3 regions of the Pseudomonas sp. YA1 genome follow, and region 3 is predicted to be linked to each of the others. Evidence: predicted binding sites of a transcription regulator. Region 3 holds the regulator's gene; each other region holds the start of a gene.

Region 1 (4,874 bases), on a different contig from region 3:
TCGTGGTCGAGGCCGGCGATGCCGTTCAGGGCGCTGGCGTAGACGATCGGGAAGTCGAGTTGCTCGTCGGTGGCGCCGAGGTTGTCGAACAGGTCGAAGATCTGGTCGATGACCCAGTCCGGACGCGCGCCCGGACGGTCGATCTTGTTCACCACCACGATCGGACGCAGGCCGGCCTTGAAGGCCTTCTGGGTCACGAAGCGGGTCTGCGGCATGGGGCCGTCCTGGGCGTCGACCACCAGCAGCACGGAGTCGACCATCGACATCACGCGCTCCACCTCGCCGCCGAAGTCGGCGTGACCGGGGGTGTCGACGATGTTGATGTTGTAGCCGTTCCACTTGATCGCGGTGTTCTTCGCCAGGATGGTGATGCCACGCTCTTTTTCCTGGTCGTTGGAGTCCATCACCCGCTCGCTTTCCGCTTCTTTGCGGTCGAGGGTGCCGGACAGCTTCAGCAGCTTGTCCACCAGGGTGGTCTTGCCATGGTCGACGTGGGCGATGATGGCGATGTTGCGCAGATTTTCGATCACAAGTCTTGTCTCGTTTAACGCCCGAAGCGCGGCTTCGCGGCGGTGGTGGGGTCGGACAGGGCGGCGCCCGACACGACAGGCTTCTTCAATTAAGGGGCGGGCAGCAGGCGGACGCTGCCCCGGTCCGGCCGGCACGCCGAAGGGCGGGCATCGGCCTAGGCGGCGGACGTGTCGGGAGGACGGTGGCGGATGCTGCCGCCGAACAAGCCCGGCTGCTTAAGCCGGACGATAAACACGCACATTGGTGTGCCCCTCGTTGAGCAGGTGATGGGCATGCAGGCGGCTCATCACCCCTTTGTCGCAATACAGGAGGTACTGGCGGTTGGCGTCCAGTTCCTTGAAGCGGCTGTTGATCGCGTAGAACGGCAGCGCCTGGACTTCGACGCCTTCCAGGGCCAGGGGTTCGTCTTCCTGGGCATCAGGATGGCGGATATCGATGACAATCTGACCGGGCAGCACCTCGCCGACCTCTTCCACCTGCAGGTCCTGGCCGAGTTCGTCGATCACCCGGTCGACGGTGCGCTGGGTGGCGCGCTCCAGGGCGCGCTCGAGCACCGCCATGTCGAATTTCGACTCTTCGTGTTCGACGCGGTAGGGCTTGGCCTGGGTGGTCGGGTTCACCGAGATCACCCCGCAGTATTCCGGCATGTGCCGGGCGAACTCGGCGGTGCCGATCTGCCGGGCGGTGTCGATGATGTCCTGCTTGTGGCTGACGATCAGCGGGCGCAGCACCAGGGTGTCGGTAACCCGGTCGATCACCGAGAGGTTCGGCAGGGTCTGGCTGGACACCTGGGAGATCGCCTCGCCGGTCACCAGCGCGTCCAGCTCCAGGCGCTCGGCCACGCGGCTGGCGGCGCGCAGCATCATGCGCTTGAGGGTCACGCCCATATAGCTGTCGTCGACCTTGGTGAGGATCTCGCCGACCACTTCCTCGAACGGCACGCTGACGAACAGCACGCGCTGCGAGCGGCCGTACTTCTCCCACAGGTAGTGGGCGACTTCCATCACCCCCAGTTCGTGGGCGCGCCCGCCGAGGTTGAAGAACACGAAGTGGCTGATCATCCCGCGGCGCATCATCTGGTAGGCCGCCACGGTCGAGTCGAAGCCGCCGGACATCAGCACCAGCACCTGCTCCAGCGCGCCCAGCGGATAGCCGCCCAGGCCCGGATGCTGGCGATGGATGACGAACAGGCGGTCGAGGCGGATTTCCATCCGCACCTCGACTTCCGGCTGCTTCAGGTCGATCCCGGCAGCCCCGCATTCGCGGCGCAGGCCGCTGCCGACGTAACGCTCCACCTCCATCGAGGTGAACGCGTGCTTGCCGGCGCGCTTGCAGCGCACGGCGAAGGTCTTGCCGGCCAACTGGTCGCCGAAATGCGCCTTGCACTTGGCGAGGATGTCGTCGAAATCGCCCAGCGGATACTCGTGGACCTCGAGGAAATGACCGATGCCCGGGGTGCAGGTCAGGCGCTCGATCATCTCGCGCCTGGCCTTGGCGTCGACCACGGCGGTCTCTACCTCCAGGTTGTCCCACTCGCCCTCGACCTTCAGCTCCGGGTCCAGGTCGCGCAGCACCGCGCGGATGTTCTTCGCCAACTGCCGGATGAAGCGCTTGCGCACCGGCCGGCTCTTGATGGTGATTTCCTGGAAGGTCTTGACGATGAGTTTCATGCGAGGGACGCGAACGCGCGGGGCGACGGAAAAAAAGGGGCGGAATTATATCTGAAATTGCTCACGTATTGAGCAGAAATATGCACAGTTATTTTTGCTGCACCAAAATGGAATGATGCACCAACATGGAGCACCATAACGGTGCACCCGAAGGCCGCCCAGCTACCCTGAAGAAGACCTGGCCCCGCCAAACATGGGGCCCTGCCCGATTCCGGGCACTGGCACGCAACTTGCTCACTTGTGAGGCAGGTTGCCCTGGCGGAGTATTCCGGCCGGCATCACCCGATACTGGGGCACAGAAAAAGCTCCCAGCTCTAATCCCTCCTGGAGGACAGCATGTCGTACAAGTCGCACCAACTGATCAAAGACCATGACGTGAAGTGGGTAGACCTGCGCTTCACCGATACCAAGGGCAAGCAGCAACACGTCACCATGCCGGCTCGCGACGCGCTGGACGATGAGTTCTTCGAAGCCGGCAAGATGTTCGACGGCTCCTCCATCGCCGGCTGGAAAGGCATCGAAGCCTCCGACATGATCCTGATGCCGGACGACAGCACCGCCGTCCTCGATCCGTTCACCGAAGAGCCGACCCTGATCCTGGTCTGCGACATCATCGAGCCGAGCACCATGCAAGGCTACGAGCGCGACCCGCGCAACATCGCCAAGCGCGCCGAGGAGTACCTGAAGTCCACCGGCATCGGCGACACCGTGTTCGTCGGCCCGGAACCGGAGTTCTTCATCTTCGACGAAGTGAAGTTCAAGTCCGACATCTCCGGCTCGATGTTCAAGATCTTCTCCGAGCAGGCTTCCTGGAACACCGACGCCGACATCGAGTCCGGCAACAAGGGCCATCGCCCGGGCGTGAAGGGCGGCTACTTCCCGGTACCGCCGGTCGACCACGACCATGAAATCCGCACCGCCATGTGCAACGCCCTGGAAGAAATGGGCCTGGTGGTCGAAGTCCACCACCACGAAGTGGCAACCGCCGGCCAGAACGAGATCGGCGTGAAGTTCAACACCCTGGTCGCCAAGGCCGACGAAGTGCAGACCCTGAAGTACTGCGTGCACAACGTCGCCGACGCCTACGGCAAGACCGTGACCTTCATGCCGAAGCCGCTGTACGGCGACAACGGCTCGGGCATGCACGTGCACATGTCGATCTCCAAGGACGGCAAGAACACCTTCGCCGGCGAAGGCTATGCCGGCCTGTCCGAGACCGCCCTGTACTTCATCGGCGGCATCATCAAGCACGGCAAGGCCCTGAACGGCTTCACCAACCCCTCGACCAACTCCTACAAGCGCCTGGTCCCGGGCTTCGAAGCTCCGGTGATGCTGGCCTACTCGGCGCGCAACCGTTCCGCCTCGATCCGTATCCCCTACGTATCCAGCCCGAAGGCCCGCCGTATCGAAGCGCGCTTCCCGGACCCGGCAGCCAACCCCTACCTGGCCTTCGCCGCGCTGCTGATGGCCGGCCTGGACGGCATCCAGAACAAGATCCACCCCGGCGATGCCGCCGACAAGAACCTGTACGACCTGCCGCCGGAAGAGGCGAAGGAAATCCCGCAGGTTTGCGGCAGCCTGAAAGAGGCGCTGGAAGAACTCGACAAGGGCCGCGCGTTCCTGACCAAGGGCGGCGTGTTCACCGACGAGTTCATCGATGCCTACATCGAGCTGAAGAGCGAAGAAGAGATCAAGGTGCGCACCTTCGTGCACCCGCTGGAATACGACCTGTACTACAGCGTCTGATCCAACGTTTCCTATAACAACGAGTCACCCTCTTGAGGCCTCCTTCGGGAGGCCTTTTTTATGGGCCGGCCCATGGAGAAAAGCAAAGTTCGCCGCGCCGTTCGGTTAGACTTGCCGCGCTCCCCGCCCCAAGGATAAGGACCGTCCATGCGTCACTCTCTCTGGCTCCTGCTCGCCGTCGTCCTCAGCCTGCCCGCCCAGGCCGGCACCGAATGCCGCGATATCCACGACCGCGACCTGCGGCGCATGTGCAACGCCCTGGAGCGCGGCGACAGCGGGGATTGCGGCGACATCGACAGCCGCGACCTGCGGCGTTACTGCGGCGCGCTGCTGGCGCCGGGACAGCGCTACGACTGCGACGACATCCGCGACGGCGACACGCGCCGCCAGTGCCGCGCCATCGTCCGCGGCGACCGCAAGCGCTGCGACGACATCGACAGCCGCGACATGCGCCGCCAGTGCCGGGCCGTGGTATCGCGTGCGCCGTGGCAGTGCGACGGCATCGACGACCGCGACATGCGCCGCATCTGTCGGGTCATCCTGTCGCGCTAGATGCCACCGTCCGCCGGCGTGCCCTGCTCGTCCGGTTCCGCGGATTTCGCCTTGGGCGCCCGGCTCAACTGTACGTTGAGACGCGGCATGGACAGTTCGAGGCCGGCCTGGTCGAGGCGCCGACGCAGGCGCAGGTTGAACGCCCGCTGGACCTCCCACTGCTTGATCGGCGCGGTCTTGAAGCGGAAGCGCAGGATCGCCTGGCCGTTGTCGAAACTCTCCACGCCCTGCAATTCCATCGGCGACCACAGGTTGCGGTAGACCGCCGGGTCGCTGCGCAGCTCCATCGCGACCTCGCGCACCAGCGCCACCGCGTCGTCGATCGGCATGCTCGCCGGCACCGGCCAGCGGAACATCGCGTAGCCGAACTGGCGC
Region 2 (4,874 bases), on a different contig from region 3:
ATGGTAAGGTTCCAGGTGCTGAGATCGATCATGCTGAGCATCTCCTGACCGCTGAGTCGGCGGTGCGGTTCGGGCGGACGCCTGCGGCTCCTAGCCCTGGGCGTCCACTGCGGGCCTCCCTGGTCATGCTAGTCGAGGGTGGCGAGGGGGTAGCTCCCAGAACGGATAGGGCCGTTCCGGGCGCACGAGCATAGCCGCGCCGCTCTGCGCCGGGGGCCAGCAGGGTGGCTGGCGATATGATCGCCAGCTGCCCAGCCGGATTCAGCCGCCGAGCATGTCGTGCATGGCGATGATCTGCTCGGCGACTTGGATCAGCTTCTGCTGGCGGCTCATGGCCTGGCGCCGCATCAGCGTGTAGGCCTCCTCCTCGCCGCAATGCTTCATCTTCATCAGCAGGCCCTTGGCCAGCTCGATGCGCTTGCGTTCGGCCAACTGCGCCTCGCGCGCCTGCAGTTGAGCGCGCAGCGCCTGGTCGCTCTCGAAGCGCGCCATGGCGACGTCGAGGATCGGTTGCAGGCGGCTGGCCTGGATGCCTTCGACGATGTAGGCGCTGACCCCGGACTGGATGGCGCGGCGCATCACTCCCGGATCGTGCTCGTCGGTGAACATCACGATCGGGCGCGGCTGGTCGCGGCTGACCAGGCAGACCTGCTCCATCACGTCGCGGCCGGGAGACTCCGTGTCGATCAGGATCACGTCGGGACGCAGCGCTTCGACGCGCGCCGGCAGGTCGATGGTCAGCCCCGACTCGTCCACCACTTCGAAACCGCTCTCGAGCAGGGCGGCCCTGAGGCGTCCGACTTTCTTCGGCGTGTCGTCGATCAGCAGGATACGCAGCATGGCGGGCGCACCAGGGTCAGAGGTCGATGCCCTGGCCGGTTTCGGCCAGGGCGTGGATCGGGAAGCTGCGGGCGTAGCCGGCGGGGTCGCTGCCGTCCCAGATACGCCCGTCGATCAGCGTCGAGCGGCGCATGTCGGCGCCGTCCAGGCACAGGCCAAGGGCCGTCGCGGCATCGCGGTACAGCGCGGTCTGCTGGACCCTGCGGGCGATGCCCAGGTAGTCCGGGTCTTCGCGCAGCAGGCCCCAGCGGCGGAACTGAGTCATGAACCACATGCCATCCGAGAGCCAGGGCCGGTTGACTTCGCCGTCGGCGTAGAAGCGCAGCGGATGCGGGTCCTGCCAGGCGTTGCCGAGGCCGTCCTGGTAGCGGCCGAAGAAGCGCGGCTGGATCGCGCCGAGCGGAGCGTCGACATAGTCGCAGCCGCTGATCAGTTGCGCGGTGCCCAGGCGGTTCTCGGCGTTCTGTTCGATGAAGCGGCTGGCGTCGAGGACCGCCATGACCAGCGCGCGGGCGGTGTTCGGGTAGGCGTCGACGAAGGCGCGGGTAGTGCCGAGGACCTTTTCCGGGTGGTCCGGCCAGATCGCCTGGCTGGTGGCGATGGTGAAGCCCTGGCCCTGGTCCACGGCCAGGGCGCCCCAGGGGCCGCCGGCGCAGAACCCGTCGATGCGCCCGGCCTGGAGATGGCCGACCATCTGCGCCGGTGGAACCACCACGCTGTGCACGTCGTGCAGCGGATGCAGACCGATGCTCGCCAGCCAGTAGTTCAGCCAGAGCGCGTGGGTACCGGTGGGAAAGGTCTGCGCCAGGGTCAGGCGTGCACCATTCTGGCGCCGATGCCGGAGCAGTGCCTCCGCACTGGTCACGCCAGCCTGCTTCAGCGGTTCGGAAAGATTGATCGCCTGGCCGTTCTGGCACAGTCCCATGAGCACCGCCATCTCGCTTGCCGCGCTGCCGCCGAGGCCGAGCTGGACGCCGTAGACCAGCCCGTACAGGCACTGCGCGGCATCCAGCTCGCCGCTGAGCAGCTTGTCGCGCAAGGTGGCCCAGGACGGTTGGCGCCTGAGATTGAGCGTGAGGCCGTAGGGCTGGGCGAAGCCCTGGGTGGCGGCCACGATCAGCGAGGCCGAATCGGTCAGCGCCATGAAACCGATGTCCAGGGCGCTCTTTTCCGGTGCGTCGGAACCGCCGGCCCAGGCCTGGCTGCGTATCGCTCTGTCTGTCATCACCACCTCGAGTGCGGGAGGGCGGCGCGGCCGTCCCGTTTTCCAGTGCGCCGGCGCCGTCGTCGGCGCGCTTTTCCATAGCTGCCACAGCAAGCGCTATGCCAGGCGGCGCGGGGGTTTTCGCCGGGCAAGAAAAAGCCCCGCACGGGGCGGGGCTTGTTCGACGCGTCGCTGGATCAGGCCTGGACGACCGGGATCTTGGCGTTCGCAGCCGCTTCGCGGAACTCGGCGATCTGGTCGAAGCTGAGGTAGCGGTAGACGTCGGCAGCCATGCTGTCGATGTCCTTCGCGTAGGCCATGTACTCCTCCACGGTCGGCAGTTTGCCGAGGATCGAGGAGACCGCCGCCAGCTCGGCCGATGCCAGGAACACATCGGTGGCATCGCCCAGACGGTTCGGGAAGTTACGGGTCGAAGTGGAGACCACGGTGGAACCGGTCTGGACGCGAGCCTGGTTGCCCATGCACAGCGAGCAGCCCGGCATTTCCATGCGCGCGCCAGCCTTGCCGTAGATGCCGTAGTAGCCTTCCTCGGTCAGCTGGTGGGCGTCCATCTTGGTCGGCGGAGCCAGCCACAGACGGGTCGGGATGCCGCCCTTGACCTTGTCCAGCAGCTTACCGGCGGCGCGGAAGTGGCCGATGTTGGTCATGCAGGAGCCGATGAACACTTCATCGATCTTGCGGCCCTGTACGCTCGACAGCAGGCGCGCGTCGTCCGGATCGTTCGGCGCGCAGAGCACCGGCTCCTTGACGTCGGCCAGGTCGATCTCGATCACCGCGGCGTACTCGGCGTCCTTGTCGGCTTCCAGCAGCTCCGGCTTGGCCAGCCAGGCTTCCATCGCCTGGGCGCGACGCTCCAGGGTGCGCGGGTCGCCGTAGCCTTCGCCGATCATCCAGCGCAGCAGGGTGATGTTGGACTTCAGGTACTCGGCGATCGCCTGTTCCGGCAGCTTGATGGTGCAGCCGGCGGCGGAACGCTCGGCCGAGGCGTCGGACAGCTCGAAGGCCTGTTCCACGGTCAGGTCGTTGAGGCCTTCGATCTCGAGGATGCGGCCGGAGAAGATGTTCTTCTTGCCTTTCTTCTCGACGGTCAGCAGGCCCTGCTGGATCGCGTAGTAAGGGATCGCATGGACCAGGTCGCGCAGGGTGATGCCCGGTTGCAGCTTGCCCTTGAAGCGCACCAGCACCGACTCCGGCATGTCCAGCGGCATCACGCCGGTGGCGGCGGCGAAGGCCACCAGGCCGGAGCCGGCCGGGAACGAGATGCCGATCGGGAAGCGGGTGTGCGAGTCGCCGCCGGTACCAACGGTATCGGGCAGCAGCATGCGGTTCAGCCAGCTGTGGATGATGCCGTCGCCCGGACGCAGCGACACGCCGCCACGGGTCATGATGAAGTCGGGCAGGGTGTGGTGGGTCTTGACGTCGATCGGCTTCGGATAGGCCGCGGTGTGGCAGAAGGACTGCATCACCAGGTCGGCGGAGAAGCCGAGGCAGGCGAGGTCCTTCAGTTCGTCGCGGGTCATCGGGCCGGTGGTGTCCTGGGAACCGACGGTGGTCATCTTCGGTTCGCAGTAGGTGCCCGGGCGCACGCCCTGGCCTTCCGGCAGACCGCAGGCGCGGCCGACCATTTTCTGCGCCAGGGTGAAGCCCTTGCCGCTATCGGCCGGTGCTTCCGGCTTGCGGAACAGGTCGGAGGCGCCCAGGCCCAGCTCGGCGCGGGCCTTCTCGGTCAGGCCACGGCCGACGATCAGCGGGATACGGCCGCCGGCGCGGACTTCGTCGAGCAGGACCGGGGTCTTCAGCTCGAAGGTGGTGACCACTTCGCCGCTGTCGTGGCGAACGACCTTGCCTTCATAGGGGTATACGTCGATGACGTCGCCCATGGCCAGGTTGGTGCAGTCGAACTCGATCGGCAGGGCGCCGGCATCTTCCATGGTGTTGTAGAAGATCGGCGCGATCTTGGTGCCGAAGCAGAAGCCGCCGGCACGCTTGTTCGGCACGAACGGAATGTCGTCGCCGAAGAACCACAGCACCGAGTTGGTGGCGGATTTGCGCGAGGAACCGGTGCCGACCACGTCGCCGACGTAGGCGACCGGGAAGCCCTTGGCCTTGACCGCTTCGATCTGCTTCAGCGGACCGACCGAACCCGGCTGGACCGGCTCGATGCCGTCGCGGGCCATCTTCAGCATGGCCAGGGCGTGCAGCGGGATGTCCGGGCGCGACCAGGCGTCGGGGGCCGGGGAGAGGTCGTCGGTGTTGGTTTCGCCGGGGACCTTGAATACGGTGAGCGTCAGCTTTTCCGGGACTTCCGGCTTGGCCTTGAACCACTCGCCATCGGCCCAGGATTGCAGCACGGACTTGGCCGCGGCATTGCCCTTCTTGGCGCGTTCGGCGACGTCGTGGAAGGCGTCGAACATCAGCAGGGTGTGCTTCAGCTGTTCGGCGGCGGTGTTGGCCAGTTCGGCGTCGTCCAGCAGTTCGACCAGGGTGGCGATGTTGTAGCCGCCCTGCATGGTGCCCAGCAGCTCGGCGGCACGTTGCTTGTCGATAAGGGGGGAGGTGGCTTCGCCCTTGACGATGGCGGAAAGGAATCCGGCCTTGACGTAGGCGGCTTCGTCGACGCCCGGCGGTACGCGGTTGGTGATCAGGTCAAGGAGGAATTCTTCTTCGCCGGCCGGCGGGTTCTTCAGCAGCTCGACCAGGCCTGCGGTCTGTTCGGCGTTCAGCGGTTGGGGCACGACACCCTGGGCGGCACGCTCTTCTACGTGTTTGCGGTAGGCTTCAAGCACAGTATTTCCCTCATCAGTGGTCC
Region 3 (4,874 bases):
AAGGGCCTGGGCATGACCGTAGTGCTCGACGAACACGGCAAGCTTGCCGGCATTTTCACCGATGGCGACCTGCGTCGCGCCCTGGATCGGGGCATCGACGTCCGCCAGGTCACCATCGACCAGGTGATGACCGTCCACGGCAAGACCGTCCGCGCCGAGATTCTCGCCGCGGAAGCCCTGAAGATCATGGAAGACAACAAGATCGGCGCACTGGTGGTGGTCGACGCGGACGACCGTCCGGTCGGCGCCCTGAACATGCACGACCTGTTGCGCGCAGGAGTGATGTAATGAGCGATACCCATTCGGCCGCGGAACTCCCGGTTCGGGCCCGCCGGATACGCCTGGCGATCTTCGACGTCGACGGCGTGCTGACCGACGGCAAGCTGTATTTCCTCGTCGACGGCAGCGAGTTCAAGACCTTCAACACCCTGGACGGACATGGCATCAAGATGCTCATCGCCTCCGGCGTGCGCACCGCCATCATCACCGGCCGCGACACTCCGGTGGTCGAACGGCGCGCGCGCAACCTGGGCATCCAGCACCTCTATCAGGGCCGGGAAGACAAGCTCGCCGTCCTCGACGAACTTCTCGGCGAACTCGGACTAGGCTATGAGCAAGTCGCCTACCTTGGCGACGACCTGCCCGATCTGCCGGTGATCCGCCGCGTCGGCCTGGGCATGGCGGTAGCCAGTGCCGACCCGTTCGTGCGCCAGCATGCCCATGGCGTCACCGCGGCCCGCGGCGGCGAAGGCGCCGCCCGCGAGTTCTGCGAACTGATCATGCGCGCCCAGGGTACGCTCGAAGCCGCCCAGGGCGCCTATCTGTAGAGCCGACCATGCCGAAGACACTACGCCAGAAACTGCTGCTCGCCCTGATCGCCCTGTTGCTGATCGTCGCGGGCTACTACTGGAACGTCGGGCTCGAGCTGTTCAACGAACAGCCGACCCGCCCCGGCCAGGACAACACCATCGACTACTATGCCGAGAATGCCCATAGCCTCCAGTACCAGGAGGACGGCAGCCTCGACTACGAGATGACCGCAGTGAAGCTGGAGCACCAGAAAGCCACGGACATCACTTTCGTCACCACCCCCGACCTGCTGCTCTTCCGTGGCAACGTGCAACCCTGGCACATCCAGAGCGCCCGCGCCGAAGTCGGACCGAAAGGCAAGGAGGTCGAACTCATCGACGACGTGCGCGTCGCACGTACCGATGCCAAGGGCCAACCAAGCATCCTGACCACCACTCGGCTGACCGTATTCCCCGACAAGAATTATGCACAGACCGAGCAAGCCGTTAAAATCGACGCGGCCAATGGAGTGACGACGGCTGTTGGAATGAAAGCGTATCTGAAAGACAGCCGGATGCACCTGCTGTCCAACGTAAGAGGTCAGCATGAGGTTCGTTAATACCCTCCCCCTTATTTTCGGTCTGACTGCCGCCCTCGGCAGCTCCATGGCCTTGGCCCTGCCTTCGGACCGCGAACAACCGATCCGCGTCCAGGCCGACAGCGCCGAACTGGACGACAAGCAGGGCGTCGCGGTCTACCGCGGCGACGTCGTGGTGACCCAGGGCAGCACCAAGCTGACCGGCAACACCGTGACCCTGAAGCAGGACAAGAACGGCGACATCGAGGTCGTGACCTCGGTCGGCAAGCCTGCCTACTATGAGCAGAAACCCGCTCCGGACAAGGACGTGACCAAGGCCTATGGCCTGACCATCCAGTACTTCGTCACGCAGAACCGGGTCGTGCTGATCGACCAGGCCAAGGTGATCCAGGAAGGCAACACCTTCGAAGGCGAGAAGATCGTCTATGACACCCAGCGCCAGATCGTCAACGCGGGTCGTGCCACCGGCTCCCAGGTGACCAGCCCGCGCCCGCGCATCGACATGGTCATCCAGCCGAAGAAAAAGGCCCAGTAATGGCAACGCTCAAAGCCCAGCACCTGGCCAAAAGCTATAAAGGCCGGCAAGTCGTCCGCGACGTCAGCATGTCCATCGATAGCGGGCAGATCGTCGGCCTGCTCGGTCCGAACGGTGCCGGCAAGACCACCTGCTTCTACATGATCGTCGGCCTGGTCCAGGCCGACCAGGGCGTGGTCCGCATCGACGAGCAGAACGTCACCCACCTGCCGATGCACGGGCGCGCCCGGGCCGGCATCGGCTACCTGCCGCAGGAAGCCTCGATCTTCCGCAAGTTGTCGGTATCCGACAACATCATGGCGATCCTCGAGACCCGCAGCGACCTCGATCGCAACGGTCGCAAGGAAGCCCTGGAAGGCCTGCTGCAGGAATTCCACATCCACCACATCCGCGACAACCTCGGCATGAGCCTGTCCGGCGGCGAACGACGCCGGGTGGAAATCGCCCGCGCCCTGGCCAGCGCGCCGAAATTCATCCTCCTCGACGAGCCCTTCGCCGGCGTGGACCCGATCTCGGTCGGCGACATCAAGCAGATCATCCATCACCTCAAGGCGAAGGGTATCGGCATCCTCATCACCGACCACAACGTCCGCGAGACCCTGGACATCTGTGAAACGGCGTATATCGTCAATGATGGGCAGTTGATCGCGGAGGGGGATGCCGAGAGCATCCTCGCCAACGACCTGGTCAAGGAAGTCTACCTGGGGCACGAGTTCCGCCTCTGAAGAAATCTCCTAGCGCGCCCTCCGGCCTCGCCGGAGCGGTTCCGCTCGCCCGCGGTTTCGCAACCACGAGTGCCGCCTGGAGCGGATGATTTATTCAGAGCAACCCTAGGCAAAGTACGAAAATTCAGGCATATAATTTGCTTCCTGGCGGTGCCGCCACCTCGGCACCCGTAGTAGTGGATGGTGCCATCCGGTACCAGCGAATAAGGTACTAAGCCCTCAGCCATGAAACCATCGCTAGTCCTCAAGATGGGCCAGCAGCTGACGATGACGCCGCAGCTGCAACAGGCCATACGCCTCCTCCAGCTATCCACCCTGGACCTCCAGCAGGAAATCCAGGAAGCGCTGGAATCCAATCCCATGCTCGAACGCCAGGAAGACGGCGACGATTTCGACAACAGCGACCCCCTCGCCGATGGCGCCGAACAGGCGGCCAGCGCGCCCCAGGAGAGCCCTCTCCAGGAAAGCACCACGCCCAGCGTCGAAAGCCTCGACGACGACCAGTGGAGCGAACGCATACCCAGCGAGTTGCCGGTGGATACCGCCTGGGAAGACATCTACCAGACCAGCGCCAGCAGCCTGCCCAGCAATGACGATGACGAATGGGACTTCACCGCGCGCACCAGCAGCGGCGAGAGCCTGCACAGCCACCTGCTGTGGCAGGTCAACCTGGCACCGATGTCGGACACCGATCGGATGATCGCGGTGACCATCATCGATAGCATCAACAACGATGGCTACCTCGAAGAGTCCCTCGAAGAAATCCTCGCCGCCATCGATCCGGAACTGGACGTCGAGCTCGACGAAGTGGAAGTCGTGCTGCGCCGCATCCAGCAACTGGAACCCGCCGGCATCGGCGCCCGCAACCTGCGCGAGTGCCTGCTGCTGCAACTGCGCCAGTTGCCGTCCACCACGCCCTGGCTGAACGAAGCGCTGCGCCTGGTATCCGACTACCTCGACCTGCTCGGCGGCCGCGACTACAGCCAATTGATGCGGCGCATGAAGCTCAAGGAAGACGAACTGCGCCAGGTCATCGAGCTGATCCAGTGCCTGCATCCCCGGCCCGGTTCGCAGATCGAATCGAGCGAAGCCGAATACATCGTCCCCGACGTCATCGTGCGCAAGGACAACGAGCGCTGGCTGGTCGAGCTGAACCAGGAGGCGATGCCGCGCCTGCGCGTCAACGCCACCTACGCCGGCATGGTCCGCCGCGCCGATAGCAGCGCCGACAATACCTTCATGCGCAACCAGTTGCAGGAAGCCCGCTGGTTCATCAAGAGCCTGCAGAGCCGCAACGAAACGCTGATGAAGGTCGCCACCCAGATCGTCGAGCACCAGCGCGGTTTCCTCGACTACGGCGAAGAAGCCATGAAGCCGCTGGTCCTGCATGACATCGCCGAAGCGGTGGGCATGCACGAATCGACCATTTCGCGGGTCACCACGCAGAAATACATGCATACGCCGCGTGGCATTTTCGAGCTGAAATATTTCTTTTCAAGTCACGTCAGTACCGCTGAAGGCGGGGAATGCTCGTCCACCGCGATCCGCGCGATCATCAAGAAACTGGTGGCCGCGGAAAATGCGAAAAAGCCATTGAGCGACAGCAAGATCGCTGGTTTACTGGAGGCACAGGGCATTCAAGTGGCTCGCCGCACCGTCGCCAAATACCGCGAATCCCTGGGCATAGCCCCTTCGAGCGAGCGCAAGCGACTGGTGTGACGTTGATCCACGCCAAGGTGTTCCGGAGGCAGGTTGCTAACCTGCCACTTACACACGGGCAACAAGGAGAACGCGGTATGCAAGTCAACATCAGTGGCCATCAACTGGATGTGACCGACGCCCTGCGCGACTATGTCGGCGAGAAACTGAGCCGTCTGGAGCGCCATTTCGACAAGATCACCAATGTTCAGGTGATCATGGAGGTCGAGAAACTGAAGCAGAAGATCGAAGCTACCCTGCGCATCGCCGGTGGCGAGATCGTAGCCAATGCGGAACATGAGGACATGTACGCGGCCATCGACCTGCTGATCGACAAACTCGACCGTCAACTGATCAAACACAAAGAGAAGTATCTCGAACGGCAGCAAGGCGTAGGCGCCCGCTGATCTCCCCTCCCCTATGATCCGACTTGAGCAAATCCTGACCCCCGGCCGTTCCCTCGTGAACGTGCCGGGTGGCAGCAAGAAACGCGTACTCGAACAAATCGCCAACCTGGTAGCCAGGGAGC

The links. Region 3 encodes sigma-54, which starts transcription at its own class of promoters, with help from an activator protein. Its sites were predicted from a motif close to ANTGGCATNNANNTTGCTNT; they were not measured.
Region 1: a site for sigma-54 is predicted at 2,419-2,438, ahead of glnA (glutamate--ammonia ligase). Genes of this name have one in related genera too.
Region 2: a site for sigma-54 is predicted at 2,152-2,171, ahead of AC4OR5_RS16005 (CmpA/NrtA family ABC transporter substrate-binding protein). Genes of this name have one in related genera too.

What each region holds. Positions count from the first base shown of each region.
Region 1 covers NZ_JBZWBG010000005.1:195,878-200,751, reverse strand. The annotation lists gene typA (translational GTPase TypA) at 1-530, opposite strand, end outside; gene thiI (tRNA uracil 4-sulfurtransferase ThiI) at 747-2,201, opposite strand; gene glnA (glutamate--ammonia ligase) at 2,538-3,947, shown strand; gene AC4OR5_RS08955 (hypothetical protein) at 4,095-4,499, shown strand; gene AC4OR5_RS08950 (mechanosensitive ion channel family protein) at 4,496-4,874, opposite strand, start outside.
Region 2 covers NZ_JBZWBG010000010.1:137,160-142,033, reverse strand. The annotation lists gene AC4OR5_RS16015 (polysaccharide lyase family 7 protein) at 1-32, opposite strand, end outside; gene AC4OR5_RS16010 (ANTAR domain-containing response regulator) at 262-840, opposite strand; gene AC4OR5_RS16005 (CmpA/NrtA family ABC transporter substrate-binding protein) at 857-2,065, opposite strand; gene acnB (bifunctional aconitate hydratase 2/2-methylisocitrate dehydratase) at 2,242-4,851, opposite strand.
Region 3 covers NZ_JBZWBG010000004.1:158,744-163,617, reverse strand. The annotation lists gene kdsD (arabinose-5-phosphate isomerase KdsD) at 1-288, shown strand, start outside; gene AC4OR5_RS07100 (KdsC family phosphatase) at 288-827, shown strand; gene lptC (LPS export ABC transporter periplasmic protein LptC) at 836-1,408, shown strand; gene lptA (lipopolysaccharide transport periplasmic protein LptA) at 1,395-1,922, shown strand; gene lptB (LPS export ABC transporter ATP-binding protein) at 1,922-2,647, shown strand; gene AC4OR5_RS07080 (RNA polymerase factor sigma-54) at 2,873-4,366, shown strand; gene hpf (ribosome hibernation-promoting factor, HPF/YfiA family) at 4,444-4,752, shown strand; gene ptsN (PTS IIA-like nitrogen regulatory protein PtsN) at 4,766-4,874, shown strand, end outside.